DNA from 4 places in the Kitasatospora sp. NPDC004240 genome. Region 3 is predicted to be linked to each of the others. Evidence: riboswitches for the same ligand, from Rfam matches in the RefSeq annotation. Region 3 holds a riboswitch; each other region holds the start of a gene.
What was found. A riboswitch is a leader RNA that binds a small molecule or an ion and turns the genes downstream of it on or off. The one in region 3 is predicted to bind cyclic di-AMP.

Region 1 (5,188 bases), on a different contig from region 3:
GAGTCACCCCGTCCGCCCGCCCACCGTGACCGTCCCGGCCCCGGCCCCGCCGCCACCCGTCCCACCTCCTCTCCCCGTCCCCGGGACGCCGGACGCCGGACGCCGGACGCCGGACCCCCGCACCCCGGACCCCCGCACCCCGCACCCCCGCACCCCGCTCCGAGCACCGGATACGGTCGACCCATGCCAGCTCAGCCCGACGCCGCCACCCCCTCCTCCACCCCGGAGCCCACGCCCGCTCCGGCAACCCCCGCCCCCGCAGCCCCCACCCCTGCGGACCCCACCCCTGCGGACCCCACCCCCACCCGCCCCGAGCTGTTCACCTGGGAGTTCGCCGCCGACCCCTACCCCGCGTACGCGTGGCTGCGCGAGCACGCCCCGGTGCACCGCACCACCCTGCCGAGCGGGGTGGAGGCGTGGCTGGTGACCCGGTACGCGGACGCGCGGCAGGCGCTGGCCGACAGCCGGCTCTCCAAGAACCCGGCGCACCACAGCGGGCAGGCGCACCGCACCGGCCGGGTCGGCATCCCGGGGGAGCGGCAGGCGGACCTCATGACCCACCTGCTGAACATCGACCCGCCGGACCACACCCGGCTGCGGCGGCTGGTGTCGAAGGCGTTCACGCCCCGCCGGGTGGCCGAGTTCGAGCCGCGGGTGCAGCAGCTGACCGACCGGCTGATCGACGGCTTCGCGGAGCGCGGTTCGGCGGACCTGATCCACGAGTTCGCCTTCCCGCTCCCCATCTACGCGATCTGCGACATGCTGGGCGTGCCGGCCGAGGACCAGGACGACTTCCGGGACTGGGCGGGCATGATGATCCGGCACGGCGGCGGGCAGCGCGGCGGAGTCGGCCGGGCGGTCAAGCGGATGCGGGCGTACCTGCTGGAGCTGATCCACCGCAAGCGGGCGGACCTCGGGGACGACCTGATCTCGGGCCTGATCCGGGCCGGCGACCACGGTGAGCACCTCACCGAGAACGAGGCCGCGGCGATGGCCTTCATCCTCCTCTTCGCCGGTTTCGAGACGACCGTCAACCTGATCGGCAACGGCGTCTACGCGCTGCTGCGCAACCCCGGCCAGCGGACGCTGCTGCAGGAGTCCGTGGAGCGCGGCGAGAGCGGCCTGCTGGAGACCGGGATCGAGGAGCTGCTGCGGTACGACGGTCCGGTGGAGCTGGCCACCTGGCGGTTCGCGACCCGCCCGCTGGCCATCGGCGGCGTGGACATCCCGGTCGGTGACCCGGTGCTGGTGGTGCTGGCGGCGGCGGACCGCGACCCGGCCCGCTTCTCGGACGAGAACACCCTCGACCTGGCCCGTGCGGACAATCCGCACCTCGGCTTCGGGCACGGCATCCACTACTGCATCGGCGCGCCGTTGGCCCGCCTGGAGGGCCGTACGGCTCTCGCCACCCTGCTCGCCCGGCTGCCCGACCTCCGGCTCGCCGAGAGCCCGGAGAACCTGCGCTGGCGCGGTGGACTGATCATGCGAGGACTTCGTGAACTCCCCGTGGATTTCAGCCCGGAACGGCGGTCCGAAGGGGCCTTCGAGGGCTGAACGGACACCTTTCGTCCACATCCGGCGCCGGGCCCCCGATGCTCTCTCTCCGTCACATCCGGCGCCCCGCCGCCGGGGTTCGGAGGGACCGCCCTCCGGCCGTCCGGGGGGCGGTCGCCCCGCGCCCGGCCCGCCCCCGACCCGACTCGCGGGTAACTCCCGGGCGGGGCCGGGCCGATGTGTCCGCCGGACCGCCGGGACGGCCCCTGGGCTCTTCCGCATACCTTCGACGCGCCCGGCGCACGGGCCGTGCGTCGACCGGCGGGACACCGGTCCGCGGCCGGGGTGTCACCGGCCGTTCACCCGGCGACGCACCGTGACATCCGGCGGCGGGTCGGGACCCCACCCGGCGGAACGCACCCGGACGCCCGTTCGGGACTCGGGGCCGGTCGGCTCCGGCCGGCCCCGGATTCCGGTTTCGGTCACGCTCCGACACTCTGACGGCGTGTCGGAAACACTCGAATGGCATCCACATGAAACACCATCAATCCGGACATATAGCCCCCGTTGGTGAACGATCGAACATCCGCCGTAATTTTCGCGTGATGCCGGCGATATGAGCTTGTGATCGGTCTGAGGTTCTGTCTACTCTCCGTGCTGTCCGCAGCTGTGGACCCCGGGCGCGGGACGCCGAATCCTGCCCGCCGCGCCGCCGGGACACCGACCAGACCCCAACGGGCAGGGGCGGGGGACCCAGGTTTCGATGCCGTCCCCACGGCTTGGGGTGAAGCCGCAGACCGGACACTCTCCGTGACGCGGCCGGGCCACCTCCCGGTCCGAACCCGACAGCTCACCTCGCAGGCGTGCGGAGAGGGACACCCCCATGCTGTTCGTCGGAAACGGTCGTCACCGTCGTCGCACCCAGACCGAGAAGGCCATCGCCGTCGCCGGAGTGACGGGCGTCGGGCTCGCCATGCCCCTGCTGACGGCCGGCGGCGCCACCGCGGCCCCGGTCTCCACCTGGGACGCCGTCGCCCAGTGCGAGAGCGGCGGCAACTGGGCCATCAACACCGGTAACGGCTACTACGGCGGCCTCCAGTTCAACGCCAGCACCTGGAAGGCGTACGGCGGCACCGCGTACGCGCCGCAGGCGCACCAGGCGACCAAGTCGCAGCAGATCACGATCGCCGAGAAGGTGCTGTCCGCCCAGGGGCCGGGGGCCTGGCCGGTCTGCTCCAAGCGTGCGGGGCTGACGAAGGGCGAGGGGCCGGCGCAGGTCGACAAGTCCAACGACGTCAAGCCGGGTTCCTCCGAGGCGCCGGTCGCGCCGCAGAAGCCGGCCGAGGAGCCGAAGACCCAGGGGCCGACCGCCCCGGTCTTCCCCGGCCACGGCGGCTGGGACGAGCAGTGGCGGGTGTACTGGTACCAGAACGACGGTGCCTGGTACTGGACCAGCCACAAGAGCGTCTACGAGACCTTCGCCCCGCGGGCCGCCGCCAACTCGGCGGGCCCGGACGCCTCCGACTCCGAGGCCTCGACCGGGGCGCCCACGTCCACCGGGGGGTCGACGGACGCGTCCACCGCGCAGCCCACCGCGCAGCCGACCGAGACACCCGCGCAGCCCACCGGGGCGCCCTCGCCGACCGCGCCCGCCCCGACCGCCGACCCGACCCAGGGCGCGCAGGGCACGCAGGCCGTCCCGGGCACCCAGGGCGCTCAGGGCGCTCAGGGCGCGCAGACCGTCCCGGGCACCCAGCCGGCGCCGGACGCGCAGACCGTGCCGGGCGCCGGGGTGACCCCGATCAACGTCCCGTCCGCCGACGCCGTCCCGGTCCCGGCCGCCACCCCGGCGCCCGCCCCCGGCTACACCGTCGTCTCGGGTGACACGCTGTCCGGCATCGCCGCCTCGCACGACGTCCGGGGCGGTTGGCCCTCGCTGTACGAGGGCAACCGCGGCACCGTCGGCACCGACCCGAACCTGATCCTCCCGGGCCAGGTGCTCAACCTCGGCTGACGCCGGGGCCGTCCCAGCCCGGCCCCGCGCCACGCCGGAGCCGTCCGCCGGCCCTGCCGCACGGGGAAGCACGCCGGGCCGCCCCCGGAAGCGCACCCACCACACCCGGAAGCACACCCGCCCCACCGGCCCCGCGCTCGACGAAGGGGGTCGTTTCGACCCCCTTCGTCCGCTTCCATGGGTATCTCACAGGGCGAGCAGGTGAACTACCGGTGGGTAACCGGGCCACACGCTGAGACGGAACCGAGGCGGACGTGGCCCGGACGGCCCGTGCGGTTAGGCTCTGGTCTCGTAACGACTCCGCAATCGTCCCGCCGACCTCACCACCCCGTCAGCTGGACCCTGCTTCCGCTAGGAGATGCCTCGTGCCGTCCATCGATGTCGTCGTAGCCCGTGAGATCCTCGACTCGCGTGGCAACCCCACGGTCGAGGTCGAGGTCGGCCTCGACGACGGCAGCACCGGCCGTGCCGCTGTCCCGTCCGGTGCCTCCACCGGTGCCTTCGAGGCCCTGGAGCTGCGCGACGGTGACAAGAACCGTTACTTCGGCAAGGGCGTGGAGAAGGCCGTCCTGGCCGTCATCGAGCAGATCGGCCCGGAGCTGGTCGGCTACGACGCCACCGAGCAGCGCCTGATCGACCAGGCCATGCTCGACCTGGACGCCACCCCGGACAAGTCCTCGCTCGGCGCCAACGCCATCCTGGGCGTCTCCCTGGCCGTGGCGCACGCCGCCTCCGAGGCCAGCGACCTGCCGCTGTTCCGCTACCTGGGCGGTCCGAACGCGCACGTCCTGCCGGTCCCGATGATGAACATCCTCAACGGCGGCTCGCACGCGGACTCCAACGTCGACATCCAGGAGTTCATGATCGCCCCGATCGGCGCGGAGTCCTTCTCCGAGGCCGTCCGCTGGGGCGTCGAGGTCTACCACACCCTCAAGGGCGTGCTGAAGGAGCGGGGCCTGTCCACCGGCCTGGGCGACGAGGGCGGCTTCGCGCCGAACCTGTCCAGCAACCGCGAGGCCCTGGACCTCATCACCGAGGCCATCCAGAAGGCCGGCTACGTGCCCGGCCGCGACATCGCGCTGGCCCTGGACGTCGCCGCCTCCGAGTTCTACAAGGACGGCGCCTACCAGTTCGAGGGCAAGGCCCTCTCGGCCGCCGAGCTCATCGAGTACTACGCCGAGCTGGTCGCCGCGTACCCGCTGGTCTCCATCGAGGACCCGCTGGACGAGTCGGACTGGGACGGCTGGAAGGCCATGACCGTCAAGCTGGGCGACAAGGTCCAGCTGGTCGGCGACGACCTGTTCGTCACCAACCCGGCCCGCCTGGCCAAGGGCATCGAGACCGGCACCGCCAACGCGCTGCTGGTGAAGGTGAACCAGATCGGTTCGCTGACCGAGACCCTGGACGCCGTCGAGCTGGCCCAGCGCAACGGCTACCGCTGCATGATGTCGCACCGCTCCGGCGAGACCGAGGACGTCACCATCGCCGACCTGGCCGTCGCCACCAACTGCGGCCAGATCAAGACCGGTGCCCCGGCCCGCTCCGAGCGCGTCGCCAAGTACAACCAGCTGCTGCGCATCGAGGAGATCCTCGACGACGCCGCCGAGTACGCCGGCCGTGGCGCCTTCCCGCGCTTCAAGCACGAGGGCTGACACACACGGCTCGTCTCGGTGCCCCGCC
Region 2 (5,188 bases), on a different contig from region 3:
CCCGCAGGGTCCGCGCCCGGTCGGCCAGCAGCCCGTCCAGCCGCGCGCGGTCCGGCCCGGCGTCCGCGTCCCGGGCCCCGGCGGCGGCCGCGGCGGGCGTGGGCGGCAGCACCCGGGGCAGCGAGAGCTGGGCCAGCCCGCCGGTCGCGAGCAGCAGCGCGCCGCGCCGGGACAGCCCTCGACGGGCCGCCCCGGCTCCGGCGGGCGGTTCTGCTCCGGTACGGCTCAGAGCCGCACCACCCCGGTCACGGGCATCGCGTTGACGCTCTCGTAGCGGACCTTGGCGCCCGGGTACGGGGCGTGCACGATCACCCCGCCGCCGGCGTACATGCCGACGTGGTGCATGTCCCGGTAGAAGATCACCAGGTCTCCCGGTCGCGCGTCGGAGAGGCTGACCCGCTGGCCGGCGTACGCCTGGGCCTGCGAGGTGCGCGGCAGGGTCACTCCGGCCTGCCGCCAGCTCCAGTACATCAGACCGGAGCAGTCGAACGCGCGGGGCCCGGTGGAGCCGTACACGTACGGTGAGCCGATCATGCGGGTCGCGGCGGCCAGCGCGGCCGCGCCGCGCTCCGAGGCGGGCGGCACGCTGCCCAGGTCCAGCCGGTCGGTGCCGCGGGTGGCGCGCTGCTCGGCCTCCCGGGCGTCCTGGGCGGTCAGCCGGGCCCGTTCGGCGGCGGGGAGGGTGTTGAGCAGCTTCTGCGCCGCGGTCAGCCGCTGCTGGATCTGCTGCTTGGTCTCGGCGAGGGCCCGGCGGGAGTCCTCCAGGTCGGCGAGCTTGCCGGTGGTCTCCGCCCGGCGCTGGTCCAGCCGGCGCTGGCGCACCACCAGCTCGTGCAGCGTCTCGCTCTGCCGCTCGGCGGCCTGGCCCTGGCTGCGGGCCCGGGCGAGGTAGCCCTCGGGGTCGGCGGAGAGCATCAGCCGGGCGGTACGGGCCAGCCCGCCCGAGCGGTACTCGGCGCCGGCCACCTCGGCGAGGTCGCCGCGCAGCCGGTCCAGCTCCTCCTGCCCGAGGGCGATCTGGCTCTGCAGCGCGCCGGTCTCGGCCTGGAGCCGCTGCTGGTGCTCCTGGGCCGCGTTGAAGCGCTCGGAGGCCTGCTCGGCCTCGTCGTACAGCTGCTCCACCTGGGCCTTGACGTCCTTGCGGTTCGGCGGCGCGTCCGGCGCGCCCGGCGTGGCCTGGGCGCTGCCGCCGGTCACCACTCCGAGCGCGGTCGTGGCGGCCGCGGTGAGCACCGCCGCCCGGGCGAGCAACGGCGCGGCTGGCAGATGGGGTCGGCGGTGCACGGCCATGCGGTTGCGGCTCCGATCCTGCGCCCGGGCCCCGCCGCCGCCCGAACGGGCGGCCGTGGAAGCGGGAGTCCGGTGGCAGACGTTAGCGAGTCGGGACGAGCGAGTCCAAACCCCTCCAAGCTCGAATATTTGACTCCTAATCGGACATCGGTCCGGCGTTCCGGAAAAGCCGCAGGCCCGGCCTCCCCCAGGGAGACCGGGCCCGACGGAAGGCCGACGCGGGATCAGACGCGCACGATGACCGAGATCGGCATGTTCGAGGCCGCCTCGTACCGGACCGGAGCACCGGGCTTCGGCGCGTGGATGACCTGGCCGCCGCCCACGTAGATACCCACGTGGTGGTTGTCGCTGTAGAAGATGATCAGGTCGCCGGGCTGCGCGTTGGCGAGGTTGGAACCGAGCCGGGTGCCGGCGTTGGCCTGCTGCTGCGAGGTCCGCGGCAGCGACACGCCGGCCTGGCGGTACGCCCAGCCGGTGAGGCCCGAGCAGTCGAAGGAGTCCGGGCCGGTGGCGCCGTAGACGTACGGCTTGCCCAGCTTGCTCTCCGCGGCCGCGATCGCCGCGGCGGCGCGTGAGCCGTTGGGGGCGGGCGTGGTGGTGGGCGTGGCGGGCTTGGTCACCGGCGAACTGACGTCGGTGCGGTCGCCGCCGCGGGAGGCGCGGTCCGCGGCGTTGGCGGCGGCCTTGGCGGCGTCGGCCTTCTGCTTGGCCTCGGCGGCGGCCTTCTCCTCGGCCAGCTGGAGCTCCAGGCGCTCCTTCTCGGTGAGGGAGTTGAGCAGCTCCTGGGCCTTGGCCAGCTTGGACTGGACCTCGTCCTTGTCGGCCTTGAGCTGCTTGGTGGTCGCGTCCAGCTCGTTGAGCTTGCTCTGCGCCTCGTTGCGGTCCTGGTCCAGCTTGCGCTGCTGGCCCTGGAGCTCCTTGAGGGCGCCGGACTGCGAGCTGCCCGCCTGGTTGAGGGTGTCGGCCTGGCTGAGGAAGTTGTCCGGGCTGGTCGAGAGCATCAGCTGGACGGTCGGCGAGATGCCGCCGTTGCGGTACTGCTCGCCGGCGATCTCGGCGAGGCCGCTCTGGAGCTCGGTGACCTGCTCCTGCTGGCGGGCCACCTTGTCCTGGATCTCGCCGACCTGCTTCTGCAGCTCCTGCTGCTTGGCCTGGGACGCGTTGTACTTCTCGCTGGCGACCTCGGCCTGCTGGTGGAGCTGGTCGACCTGCTCCTTGACCTGGTCCTTGGTCGGCGTCGGGTCGGCGTGCGCGCCCGACTGCGAGGACAGGGCCACGGCGGCAGCGGCGGCGGCGGTGAGGATCGAGACGCGGGCCTTGCCGGCGGGCTTGGGACGACGATGGGACGCCACGAAGGCGGACTCCTTCTTCCTACGTCCGCCTACCGGGTGAGCTGACGGGTTCGGGCCGGAAGCATGCCCTACGACGCCTCACCGACCGTTCCACCGGCCGACCTGGCGCCGATTCACCCCGGAGGAACGTGTGGTTCCCCGGCTCCGCTGCGCAGCCCCCCTGAGGGGTCCCCTGTCGGGTGGCGTGCCACCCCAGCTGCCTCGCGAACTCGGCGGTAACCACCGCCGCCACCCGGGATGGGTGATCGACAGTGCGGTGGTTCGAGGCACGACCCTAGTAATGAATCCGTGATCCGTTCAAATCCTTGTCAGAAAAAAGACGGAATGTCAGCCGAGTGCTCGCACGAATATGACCATGCGTGATCACCCCCCTACCCCGGGCTGATCATTTGTCATCCGAATGCCACGCATGAGCACGCCACCCCCGCTCGGAGGGTGGCGTGGATCACACAGGGGTTCCCATGCGTCCCGGGCGTGTCAGGGACGCTGAGGAGGCGTCAGATGCGGCGGATCGTGTTGATCGACATGCCGTCGGCCTTGCCGTCGGCCTTCATGATCTTCACGACGTCACCGGTGCGCGGGGCGTGCACCGCCATGCCGTTGCCGATGTACATCGCGACGTGGCTGCGGTCGCTGCGGTAGATGATGAGGTCGCCCGGCTGGGCCTCGGCCAGCGACGGGACGGCGGTGCCGTAGCTGCCCTGCGCCTGCGAGGTGCGCGGAAGCCCGACGCCCGCCTGCCCGTACGCCCAGACCATCAGGCCCGAGCAGTCGAAGGTGCTCGGCCCGGTGGCGCCCCACTTGTACGGCGAGCCCTGCTTGCTCAGCGCCTTGGAGACCGCCACGCCGGCGTAGCCGCCGGCCTGCGGCAGGTTGGCCGCGCCCATGTCGGCACGGACGGCGTCGCGCGAGGCGCGGTCCTCGGCGGCCTTGGCCTGCTGCAGCGCGGCGCGGTCGGCGGCGCTCAGCGAGTTCAGGAGGTCCTGGGCCTCCCGGAGCTTCTTGTTGACCTCCGCCTTGGACTGGTTCAGGTCCTTGGTGGTGGCGTCCAGCGAGGCGAGGACGGCCGCGGCCTCGGTCTTCTGCTGGTCCAGGCGGCGCTGCTGGTCGAGCAGGCCCTTGAGCGCCTCGGCCTGGCTGGTGCTGGCCTGCTGCACGCTGGAGGCCTTGTCCAGGTAGCCGGACGGGTCGGAGGCGAGCATCAGCTGCACCGACGGGTCGATGCCACCGGAGCGGTACTGCTCCCCGGCGACCTCGGCCAGCCCGGCCTGCAGCTGCGTCATCTGCTCCTGGCCGCGGGCCACCTGGTCCTGCAGCTGGTCCGCCTGCTTGCGCAGCTGGTCGGCCCGCTCCTTGGCGCCGTTGTACTTCTCGGTCGCCTGCTCGGCCTCTTCGTTCAGCTGGTCGATCTGCGCCTTGACGTCCTCCTTGGACGGCTTCGGCGGCGCGGCGTGCGCGCTGACCTGGGCGGAGAGGGCGACCGCGGTCGCTGCGGCAGCGGTGAGCACGGTGACCCGCGCGCGACTCGGCTGCTTGGGACGGCGGTGGGAGGCCAAGGACGGGCTCCTTCTTCCTGTGGGACTCACCCGTACGGGTGAGAATCCAGAAAATAGGTTTGACGCCAGACCCTAGTGAAGATCACGGGTTTCCGCCACTCCCTCGGCACCCGCGCACCCCACCCCGGCACGGGCTTCACGCGATCCTCACACATCGGCAACGCGACGGCTGACCCGACGTCACCCCACGCACTTCGACCGGGATCGACAGACCCGGGCGCGGCAAGGACCGTTCCGGTCCGAACCGATCCTCAGGGACGCGCCAGCCGGTTCAGCAGCAGCACCGACGCCACCGGGCGCGCACCCGCCTTGCGCACGCCCTCCGCGACCTCCCGGTCGGTGGAGACCACCACCACCGGCCGGCCCTGCGGCTCCGCCCGCACCAGCCGGCGGATCAGCTCGTCCGCCGTCTCCCCGGTCCGGCTGAACCGCACCCGCACCCCGCGCGGCGGCGCCATGATCACCGGCACGTCCAGGTCCTGGCCGTCGAACACGCAGGTGACCTCCGCCTGCGTACGCTGCGCCAGCATCGCCAGACCGCCCAGCAGCCGCAGCCGCTGCTGCTCCAGCGGCAGGGTCGGGTAGCCGGTCTTGGTCACGTTGTAGCCGTCCACCACCAGGTGGACCTGCGGGATCGCCAGCAACTGGTCCAGCAGCGCCGGATCGTCCTCCGCGAGCGCCCGCCGGGCCACGTCGTGCGGCGAGGCCGAACCCGGCACGACCGCCTCCACCAGGTCCGCCGGACGGATCTGGGAGACCGGCAGCGCCAGCTCGCGTTGCAGCCCCTGCGCCGACTGGAGCACGGTGTCCAGCAGCAGCCGCAGCCGCATGTCCTCCACGCTGCGCCCCTCGCGGGCCGAACGCCGCCCCTGCTCGGCGGCGCCCTCCAGCTCGGAGATCCGGTGCTTCAGCCGCCGGGCCTCGCTCTCGGCGGCGCCGCGCTCGGCCGCCGACTGCGTCCGCAGCGCCTCCAGCTCGGCGGCCAGCTTG
Region 3 (5,188 bases):
GAACCTGCTCGCCGAGCGGCCCGAGGTGCGCCCGCTCGCCCTCGACCGGTACGGCCTGGTGCTGCGCCTGGACCACCCGCACGGGCACCGCGACGTCCGCCTGGTGTTCCCCGAACCCGCCCGGAACACCGAGGAGTTCGGCCACCGGGTGCACGATCTGCTGACCGCCGCCCAGCGCGCGCTGCCCGCCCACCACTGGTGAACGGCCGCGGCCCCCACCGGCGAACGGCCCCGCCTGATGAACCGGCCCCGGCGCTTCGGCACGGGGCGGAACGGCGGCACCCGGGGGCCGGAAAAACGGGCGACCGGGCCGGAACCACGAGGAGGAGATCCTCGCGATTCCGACCCGGTCGAAGGGGGCGTTCCCCAGGGCGTGTCCCCCACGCCCTACGCCCGTGGATCCACTGGGGCGGCGATCACCCGGTCGGGCGGTCACCCGACATGACCATCCCGGATGGTCGTTCGCCCCGCACCCAGCGGTGGTCCGGGAAGGGTCAGAGCGCCACGCCGTGCGCGCGCAGGTAGGCGATCGGGTCGATGTCCGAGCCGTACTCCGAGCCGGTGCGGATCTCGAAGTGCAGGTGCGGGCCGGTCACGTTGCCGGTCGCGCCCGACAGGCCGATCTGCTGGCCGACGGTGACGGTCTGACCGATCTTGACGCCGATCACGGACAGGTGCGCGTAGTGGGCGTACTTGCCGTCGGCGAGCTTGATCTCGACCTCGTTGCCGTAGGCGCCGCCGTTGCCGGCCTTGACCACGGTGCCGGCGCCGACCGCCTTCAGCGGGGTGCCGGTGGCGGCGGAGAAGTCGACACCGGTGTGGTGGCCGGAGGACCACATGGAGCCGGCGACGCCGTAGGCGGTGCCGATGCGCGGGTTGGCCAGCGGGGCGGTGAAGCCGGAGGCGGCGGCCGCGACCGGGGTGGCCACCTGGGTGGCGGCCGGGGCGGCGGGCTTGGCGGCCTGGACCGGCTTCGGCGCGACGGACGGGGCGGCGGGCTTCGCGGCCGGAGCGGCCGGCTTGGTGGCCGGGGCGGCGGGCTTCGCGGCGGGAGCGGCGGGCTTCGCGGCGGGAGCCGCGGGCTTCGGGGCCGGAGCGGCCGGCTTGGCCGAGTCCGCGGAGGTCTGCGGCTTGGGGGCCTCGGCCGGCGCGGCGGCCTTGGCGCCCAGGGCGAGCTGCTGGCCCGGGAAGATCAGGTTCGGGTTGGAGCCGACGACCGAGCGGTTGTGCTCGTACAGCGCCTGCCAGCCGCCCTCGACGTGCTTGGCGGCGGCGATCTTCGACAGGGAGTCCCCGCCGGCGACCTTGTAGCTCTCCTCGGCGGCCGGCTTCTCGGCCGGCTTCTCCGCCGGCTTCTCGGCCACCACGACGGCGTCGTGGCTGGTGGCACCGGTCCAGGTGGCGGCCTGTACGGGCTGGGCCTGGGCGGCCGGCGCGGTGTGGGCCTGGGCGGTGACCGCGGTCACGAGGGGAAGGGCGAACGCGGCGCCGGTGACGGCGGTGGCGATGCCGATGCGGACGGCGCGGGGCAGGGCGGAACGACGGGCGTGAGCGGCCATGGCAGATTTCCTCTCCGACGCCTGCGAGGTGAGCTGTCGGGTTCGGGCTGGAGTTGCCCGGCCGCAAGCGCGGCTTCACCCCAAGCCGGACCGTGAATTCAGGTCCGGCGACTTACCTGTGGTTCCCCCGCTCCTGCCGTACAGAGTTCAGTTCGTACCACCGGGCAGCGGCAGGACTAGGCGTTCCACCCGGTGGCCACCCGGGCCATCGCCGGGCGGTCGCTGAACTAAAACCCATCCGTCCGGGCGAAGCAATGTCGATCTCCCGAATCCGGGGAAATCGGTCGGAATGCCGTGACACTCCGGATGATCCGCTGCACAGTACGTGCACGATTCGATTACCCCGCGCGCTGGATCACTGCCGCTGCGCCGATTTCGGCGGCAGTGCGCACACGATCACCTACGGACCGCCATCCCCCGACACACCACCGGTGACCCTTGTCACGTGGGCCCCCGGGGCGCACCATCGGGCCGTGGCTACTGACGAGGCCGGCACCCTGCGCCTGGGCACCGCGCGGGGCCGCTGGGTACTGCTGGCGACGGTGCTCGGCTCCAGCATGGCGATGCTCGACGGCACGGTGGTGAACGTCGCGCTGCCCCGGATCGGCGCCGATCTCGGGGCCCCGCTGGCCGCCCTCCAATGGACCCTCAACGCCTATCTGCTGACGCTGGCGGGGCTGATCCTGCTGGGCGGCGCGCTCGGCGACCGCTACGGCCGGCGCCGGATCTTCCTGCTCGGCGTCGCCTGGTTCGCCGCCGCCTCGGCGGCCTGCGCCGCCGCGCCCACCATCGAGGTGCTGGTCGCCGCCCGCGCCCTGCAGGGCATCGGCGGGGCGCTGCTGACCCCGGGTTCGCTGGCGATGCTCCAGGCCGTGTTCCATCCGGAGGACCGCTCCCGCGCGGTCGGCCTCTGGTCGGGCCTGGGCGGGGTGTCGGCGGCGGTCGGCCCGTTCCTCGGCGGCTGGCTGGTGGACGGCCCCGGCTGGCGGTGGATCTTCCTGCTGAACGTCCCGCTCGCCGTCGTGGTGATCGTGGTGGCCGCCCGACACGTCCCGGAGAGCCGCGACGAACGCGCCACCGGCCGCTTCGACGTGGCCGGCGCGGTGCTCGCCGCCCTCGCCCTCGGCTCCCTCACCTACGCGCTGACCGCCGCCGGCGAGGGCCTGGGCCCGCGGGTGTGGCTGAGCGGCGCGGCCGGACTGCTGCTCGGCACGGCCTTCGTCCTGGTCGAGCGCCGCCGGGCGGAGCCGATGCTGCCGCCGGAGCTGTTCGCCTCCCGGCTGTTCACCTCCGTGAACCTGGTCACCCTCTGCGTGTACGCGGCGTTCAGCGGGATCTTCTTCCTGCTGATGGTGCAGCTGCAGATCGTCTCCGGCTTCGCCCCGCTCACCGCCGGGCTGGCGCTGCTGCCGACCACCCTGCTGATGCTGACGCTCTCCGCCCGGGCCGGCGAGCTCGGCAAGCGGATCGGCCCCCGGCTGCCGCTCACCGTGGGCCCGCTGCTCTGCGCGGCCGGGACGCTGCTGATGCTGCGGATCGGGCCCGGCGCCTCCTACTGGACGGACGTGCTGCCGGCCGTCACCGTGCTGGGCTGCGGGATGGTGCTGCTGGTGGCGCCGCTCACCGCGACGGTGCTGGCCGCGGTGGAGGTGCGCCGGGCGGGCATCGCCAGCGGGGTCAACAACGCCGCCGCCCGCGCCGCCGGACTGCTCGCGGTGGCCGCGCTCCCGGCGCTGGCCGGGCTGAGCGGCGAGGACTACCGGGTGCCCGCCGAGGTGGACGCGGCCTTCCGGACGGCGATGCTGATCTGCGCCGGGCTGCTGGTCACCGGCGGGCTGCTCGCCCTGACGACCGTACGCGGCAACGTGCTCGCGCCCGAGGACCGCCCGGTGGCGGAGCCGGACTGCCAGTGGTCCTGCGGCGCCGGCGCCCCGCCGCTGGACCCGGGGCACCCGGGGCGCAAGCGCGAGGGCCCCGCCACCGGTCCGGCGGCGGGGCCCTCGGAGGGCTGACGGATCGTCAGAGGATGTCGCCCGGAGCGTACTTGGCGGCCTCCGGGTAGGCGGCCGCGACGGCCTCGATCCGGCGGACCACCTCGGCGACCTGGGCGCCGGCCGCACCGGTGAAGGACAGCTTGTCCGCGAGCAGCGCGTCCAGGGCGGCCCGGTCCAGCGGGATCCGCCCGTCGTTCGCCAGACGGTCCAGCAGCTCGTTCTCACGGGCGCCGGCGCGCATGGCCAGCGCGGAGGCGACGGCGTGCTCCTTGATGACCTCGTGCCCGGTCTCCCGGCCGACGCCCGCGCGCACCGCGCCCATCAGCACCTTGGTGGTGGCCAGGAACGGCAGGTAGCGGTCCAGCTCGGTCTCGATCACGGCGGGGAAGGCGCCGAACTCGTCGAGGACGGTCAGGAAGGTCTCCAGCAGGCCGTCGAAGGCGAAGAAGGCGTCCGGCAGCGCGACCCGGCGCACCACCGAGCAGGAGACGTCGCCCTCGTTCCACTGGTCGCCGCCCAGCTCGGCGGTCATCGAGGCGTACCCGCGCAGGATGACGGCCAGGCCGTTCACGCGCTCGCAGGAGCGGGTGTTCATCTTGTGCGGCATCGCGGAGGAGCCGACCTGGCCCTCCTTGAAGCCCTCGGTGACCAGCTCGTGGCCGGCCATCAGGCGGATGGTCTTGGCCAGGCTGGACGGCGCGGCGGCCAGCTGGACCAGCGCGGTCAGCACCTCGAAGTCCAGCGAGCGCGGGTAGACCTGGCCGACGCTGGTGAGCACGTTCTCGAAGCCGAGGTGGCCGGCGACCCGGCGCTCCAGCTCGGCGAGCTTGTCGGTGTCGCCGCCGAGCAGGTCCAGCATGTCCTGGGCGGTGCCGACCGGGCCCTTGATCCCGCGCAGCGGGTAGCGGGCGATCAGCTCCTCCAGACGGCGGAAGGCGACCAGCAGCTCGTCGGCGACGGTCGCGAAGCGCTTGCCGAGGGTGGTCGCCTGGGCGGCGACGTTGTGCGAGCGGCCGGCCATGACCAGCTCGGAGTGCTGGGCGGAGAGCCGGCCCAGGCGCACCAGGACGGCGACCGTGCGGTCCCGCACGTGCTCCAGGGACTGCCGGATCTGCAGCTGCTCGACGTTCTCGGTCAGGTCCCGGGAGGTCATCCCCTTGTGGATCTGCTCGTGGCCGGCGAGCTCGCTGAACTCCTCGATCCGGGCCTTCACGTCGTGGCGGGTGATCCGCTCACGGGCGGCGATCGAGTCGAGGTCGACCTGGTCGAGGACCCGCTCGTAGTCGGCGACGGCGTCGGCCGGGACCTCGACACCGAGGTCCTGCTGGGCCTTCAGGACGGCGAGCCACAGGTGGCGCTCAAGGACCACCTTGTGCTCGGGGGACCAGAGCTGGGCCAGGGTCGCCGAGGCGTACCGGGAGGCCAGGACATTGGGGATCTGGGGCTTCGCGCTCACGCTTCGCAAGCCTAACAGCCGAGGTCAGCCGAGACTGCGGCGGAACCCGTCCGACGCCCCCGGCCCCCGACCATCACGCCCCGCACCGCCTCCCGAACGCCTCAGCCCGCGCGGCCGCTGAGCACCGGCAGCACCTGGGAGCAGATCGAGTGCAGCGCGACCTTCTGCTCGTCGCTCAT
Region 4 (5,188 bases), on a different contig from region 3:
TCAGACCGCCAGGTGGTCGAACTCCCCGTCCTTGACGCCGAGCAGCATCGCGGCGATCTCGGCCCGCGTGTAGATGAGCGCCGGCCCGTCCGGGAAGCGCGAGTTGCGCATCGCCACCTCGCCCCCCGGGAGGGCGGCGAACTCGACGCAGTTGCCCTGGGAGTTGCTGTACAGGCTCTTCTGCCAGACCACATCCTTGAGGTCCGCAGCCGCCATCCCGTTGTGCGCGTCATAGGTGTCGTACGTGTCGTGCATAGAAGTCTCCCGAAGAGCTCCGGAGTGATCGTCCAGCTCGGCGCCCCGGCCCTCAGCCGCGACGACGGGGGCCGGCCCCGTACCGGCCCGGCACAACGCCTCACTTGACGCGATGATAGCTGGCAGTGCACGTGCATCAGCACGGGACGTTGCAGGTGCACGAGGCCTTCACGGGTGACCCCCCGACCCCCGCCTGACGGTACGTAAACGGACATAGTCGACTGAATCGGGGGCCCTCCGATAACCCCCCGTAGGCGACCCCCCGCTGAATGTTGATCTTCGAACGCCGGGAGTCGCGCGCCCGTGACCCTCCGTCAGCCGGTTTCAAACCTGTGAGACATCTCACTCCCGGAGGCTGCAACGGACCCCCCGCCCGGGAGCGTCATATCCGGCACCGGTGACCGAGTGGAGATTCGGCGAGAAATGTCCGGATTACGGACGCTCCGACCCTCCCCGTGCGGTAGCCGACTGCAACCCCGGCGGGCCGATGTCCTACGATCTCCGCCATGAGCACCGCAGCCATCCCGGGCGCGCCACTGCCCGTCCGCACTCCAGGCTCCCGTGCGCGGGGGCGCCACCGCCGTCCCGAGCGCCCCGAGATCCCGGCCGGTTCCCCGGCCCTGCTGCTCGCCGTGCCCGCGACCGCCGGGCCCGAGTCCCGTCCCGTCGTCGACGAGCTGCTGTCGATCGTCCGCAGCGAGCAGAACGGCGTCGAGACGGCGGCCGGCTACCTCGCCGACGCCGAGGGCGCCGAGAACTCCGGCGAGCGCACCGTCGCCGAGCTGCTGGCGCACGCCGCCGGCGTGGGCGCGCCCGCGCCGATCGTGGTACCGCTGGTCGCCGGCCCGCACGGCTTCCTCGACGACCTGCACGCGCTGGCGGCCGAGTACGGCTCGCCCGTCACCGACGCGCTCGGCCCGCACCCGCTGCTCGCCGAGGCCGTCCACGTCCGTCTCTCCGAGGCCAACCTGGCCCGCGCCGACCGCGCCCGGCTGTTCGCCATCGCCACCGCCGCCGACGGCGTGGTCCTCACCACCGTCGGTGGCGAGGAGGCCGCCGCCGCGGCCGGCATCACCGGCGTGCTGCTCGCCGCGCGCCTCGCCGTGCCGGTGGTCGCCGCCGCGCTCGACGTGCCCGGCTCGGTGGCCGCCGCCGTCCAGCACCTCAAGGACACCGGCTCCGAGCGCCCCGCGCTGGCCCCGCTGGTGATCGGCCCGGAGGCCGACGCCGAGCTGCTGGCCGCCGCCGCCGAGGAGACCGGCTGCCCGAGCGCCGCCCCGCTGGGCGCCTACCCGACGGTCGGCCAGCTGATCGCCTCCACCTACCTGGCCGCGCTGCCGGCCCCCGTCGAGGTGCCGGCCGAGGCCGACGCCGAGGAGCCCGCCGCCGAGTAGGTCCGTACGGACGCCCGAGGGGCCCGGTACCGCGTGTCGGTACCGGGCCCCTCCCTTTTCCGCCACCTGCCGGGCGCCGCAGGCCGCGGGGGTGGGCGTACCGCTGCGGCGCGCCCGCCGGGGTGACGGTGGTTCCACTGACGGACCGCGCGGTCACCAGGTCGTGGCGGGCTCTGGAACCCCCTGGCCGGGCAGGGCCGGCCGGGGTGACGGCCGGTTCGCCCCCGGAACGGCAACCCGTGGGCATGCGTGCCGGGTTGAGGTGCCGTCGGCGTCGAGCAGCACCTCCTCGGTGACCCGTACGACGCTCCGCGGGCCGCGCGCCACCGCCCCGGCGGCGGCACCGGAGCCACGGCGGCTCGCCCGGCGACGGCCGGCGCGGGGCCGCAGGGGCCGCCTGGGGGCCGTCGGGGCCGCTCGGGGCGCCGAGGGCGGCCACGGGCCCGGACGGGGGCCCATGGCCCGCTCAGCGGGCGACGCAGCGGCCCCCTCGCCGACCGCGGCGGCCACCGCGCCCGCCCCGCGGCCGGCGGCGCATCCTCCTGCGGAGCGCCGGAGTTGGAGACCATTCGTCCCGTATGCCCGATCTTTGGCGCTTTGCCCGAACGCGTACCCGCGCCACCTGGGAGCCGACCGCGGCGGCCGGCACCCCGCCGACCGGCGGAGCATCGCCCACCGAGGCGGCGAAGTTGGAGGCCACCCGTCCACTCTGTCCGGTCTGCCGCATTTTGACCGGCTATGCGCGCCAGGGCATTTCGGGACCGGCGACGACCACCCCAGCCCCTCGGCCGCGCCCGTCGTCGCGCAACCCGCCACCCGGTCGGCCACGCCGCACCTCGCCCCTGATGCACGGGCAGAACCGCTCGACCGTACGGAGGTTGCCGGAAAACGGTCATTTCTGATCATGATGGACAGCGGAATCGGGCCGCGCCCGCACCTCGTGACGAGCGTCACACATGTTTGCGGTTTGAGAACGGGTCTGCTTAACGTGCTCCCCGTTCGTGGCCACACGGACCCAGTGCATCCGCAACGCCGAGTCCTGCCGTCGGATGCGCTGGCAGCGCAGAACGCACCACGGCAGGAGCGGGGGACCCACAGGTAAGTCGCCCCGGACCGGTCCTCGCGGCCGGTTCAGGGCTAGGGGTGAAGCCGCCAACCACAGCGCGGCCGGGCAACTCCAGCCCGAATCCGACAGCTCACCTCGCAGGCGTGGGAGAGGACCACGTCTTCATGCTTCCCACCAACGGCACCGCCCTGCCCCGCCGTGCCCGCCGCCTGATCGCCGCCATCGGCGTCGCCGGCGTCGGCCTCTCGATCCCCACCCTCACCGCCGGCTCCGCCTCCGCCGCCTCGGTCGCCACCTGGGACAAGGTCGCGCAGTGCGAGAGTGGCGGCAACTGGGCCATCAACACCGGCAACGGCTTCTACGGCGGCCTGCAGTTCACCTCCAGCACCTGGGCCGCCTTCGGCGGCACCGCCTTCGCCCCGCGCGCCGACCTGGCCACCAAGGACCAGCAGATCGCGACCGCCGAGAAGGTGCTCGCCGTCCAGGGCCCCGGCGCCTGGCCCGTCTGCTCCGTCAAGGCCGGCCTGACCAAGGGCGGCGCCCCCGCCGCCGTCGACACCGCCGCCCCGGCCGCCGCCAAGCCCGCCACCCCGGCCCCCGCCGCCAAGCCGGCCGCCCCGGCCCCCGCCGCCCCGAAGCCCGCCGAGGCCCCCAAGCCCGCCGCGCAGGCCCCGGCGCAGACCCCGGCCCAGGACGCCGCCAAGGGCGCCCAGGACTGGCAGAAGTGGCGCCAGCAGGACGGCCGCGGCCAGTACACCGTCATCGCCGGCGACTGGCTCTCCGCGATCGCCGACCGCAACCACGTCCAGGGCGGCTGGGAGCGCCTGTACGAGCTCAACCGCGACGTCCTGACCGACGGCCCGAACGTCATCTACCCGGGCCAGCAGCTGGCCCTGGGCGAGCGCGGCGGCCGTTCCCAGGACGGCGCCTCGGAGCAGAAGTTCGACTGGTTCGACCGCTCCGGCGGCAAGACCCAGCAGGGCGCGGCGACCACCCCGGCCACCAAGCCGGCCGCGGCCAAGCCCGCCGCCCAGACCCCGGCCCCGGCGGCCCAGGCCGTCACCGGCTCCAAGGCCGCCGCGGTCTCCTTCGCCCAGTCCAAGGTCGGCCAGGCGTACGTCTACGGCGGCACCGGCAACGGCGGTTGGGACTGCTCCGGCCTGACCCAGGCCGCCCTGCGCGCCGCCGGCATCTCGGTGCCGCGCGTCGCCGCCGACCAGGCCGCCGCGAGCACCCACGTCTCGCTGGACTCCCTGCAGCCGGGCGACCTGCTGTTCTGGTCCAACAACGGCAAGGACTCCGGCGTCTACCACGTCGCGATCTACATCGGCGACGGCAAGTACGTCGAGGCCGCCAACCCGCGTTCGGGCGTCCGCGTGGCGACCGTCGCGAGCTGGGCCCCGGACTTCGCCGGCCGCGTCTGATCCCGCACCCGAAGCCCCCGGGAGGAGCCCTGCCGCTCCCCCGGGGGCTTCGGCCTGCCCGAGTACGCGCCGGCGCGCTCAGGACCTGCCCCGGACCTGCCCGCGTGGCCGGAACCCTCCCCGGCGGGGCATGCTGCTGCCCCGCACCCGAGGAGGAGTCACCATGGCACCACAGGTCACCGTCACGCTCGACGCCAACCTCGCGATCGACGCGATGATGCTCTCCGGCACCAGGAACCCGCAGGACGCCGTCGAGCTGATCCTCCGCGACTACCTGGCCCGCGGCCGCCGCACCGAGACCCGGACCGGCGACGCCTCGGACGGGCACCGGGTCGCCCAGGACCGGCCGACCGCCCAGGAGGGCTAGGAACACGCGGAGGAACGCGCGGAGGAACGCGAGAAGGGTCCCCGGGAGCTTCCCGGGGACCCTTCTCGCGTACGCGCGCGGCGGCTACCTGGCGCGGCCGCCGGTGGAGCCGCGCATCACCAGCTCCGGCTGGAACATGAACTCCCCGCGCTGGGCGGCGTTCCCGCCGACCTCCTCCAGCAGGGCGTCCACGGCCGCGATGGCCATCGCCTCGACCGGCTGGCGCACGGTGGTCAGCGGCGGCTCGGTGAAGGCGATCAGCGGCGAGTCGTCGAAGCCGATCACCGAGACGTCCTGCGGCACCGACAGGCCACGCCGGCGCACCGCGCGGATCGCGCCGAGCGCCATCATGTCGCTGCCGCAGACGATCGCGGTGCAGCCCTTGTCGAGCAGCGCCCCGGCCGCCGCGTCCCCGCCCTCCACGCTGAACAGCGTGAGGTGGACGAGGTTCTCGGTCTCCTCCTGGCTTCGGCCGAGCAGCTCCTTCATCGCGGCGGTGAAGCCCTCGATCTTGCGCTGCACCGGCACGTAACGCCGCGGCCCGACCGCCAGGCCGATCCGCTCGTGGCCGAGCTCGACCAGGTGCTGGACGCCCATCCACATCGCCGCCCGGTCGTCCGGCGAGATGAACGGGGCGTCGATCTGCTCGCTGAAGCCGTTGATCAGCACGAACGGCACCTGC

Region 1: another riboswitch for cyclic di-AMP. It lies ahead of ACWEQL_RS24985 (transglycosylase family protein); the one in region 3 lies ahead of ACWEQL_RS15105 (M23 family metallopeptidase).
Region 2: another riboswitch for cyclic di-AMP. It lies ahead of ACWEQL_RS02460 (NlpC/P60 family protein); the one in region 3 lies ahead of ACWEQL_RS15105 (M23 family metallopeptidase).
Region 4: another riboswitch for cyclic di-AMP. It lies ahead of ACWEQL_RS27305 (transglycosylase family protein); the one in region 3 lies ahead of ACWEQL_RS15105 (M23 family metallopeptidase).

The regions. Positions count from the first base shown of each region.
Region 1 is NZ_JBSGFD010000099.1:7,234-12,421, reverse strand. Features, by position in the region: gene ACWEQL_RS24990 (cytochrome P450 family protein) at 184-1,554, shown strand; cyclic di-AMP (ydaO/yuaA leader) riboswitch at 2,207-2,372, shown strand; gene ACWEQL_RS24985 (transglycosylase family protein) at 2,378-3,508, shown strand; gene eno (phosphopyruvate hydratase) at 3,874-5,160, shown strand.
Region 2 is NZ_JBSGFD010000005.1:30,984-36,171, reverse strand. Features, by position in the region: gene ACWEQL_RS02470 (hypothetical protein) at 1-112, opposite strand, end outside; gene ACWEQL_RS02465 (NlpC/P60 family protein) at 226-1,290, opposite strand; gene ACWEQL_RS02460 (NlpC/P60 family protein) at 1,515-2,642, opposite strand; cyclic di-AMP (ydaO/yuaA leader) riboswitch at 2,653-2,809, opposite strand; gene ACWEQL_RS02455 (NlpC/P60 family protein) at 3,140-4,198, opposite strand; gene ACWEQL_RS02450 (NYN domain-containing protein) at 4,450-5,188, opposite strand, start outside.
Region 3 is NZ_JBSGFD010000046.1:27,754-32,941, forward strand. Features, by position in the region: gene ACWEQL_RS15100 (DUF2470 domain-containing protein) at 1-202, shown strand, start outside; gene ACWEQL_RS15105 (M23 family metallopeptidase) at 495-1,559, opposite strand; cyclic di-AMP (ydaO/yuaA leader) riboswitch at 1,563-1,722, opposite strand; gene ACWEQL_RS15110 (MFS transporter) at 2,033-3,571, shown strand; gene purB (adenylosuccinate lyase) at 3,579-5,009, opposite strand; gene ACWEQL_RS15120 (MarR family winged helix-turn-helix transcriptional regulator) at 5,111-5,188, opposite strand, start outside.
Region 4 is NZ_JBSGFD010000117.1:2,883-8,070, forward strand. Features, by position in the region: gene ACWEQL_RS27295 (DUF397 domain-containing protein) at 1-255, opposite strand; gene ACWEQL_RS27300 (hypothetical protein) at 762-1,649, shown strand; cyclic di-AMP (ydaO/yuaA leader) riboswitch at 2,701-2,872, shown strand; gene ACWEQL_RS27305 (transglycosylase family protein) at 2,859-4,139, shown strand; gene ACWEQL_RS27310 (hypothetical protein) at 4,303-4,506, shown strand; gene ACWEQL_RS27315 (LacI family DNA-binding transcriptional regulator) at 4,591-5,188, opposite strand, start outside.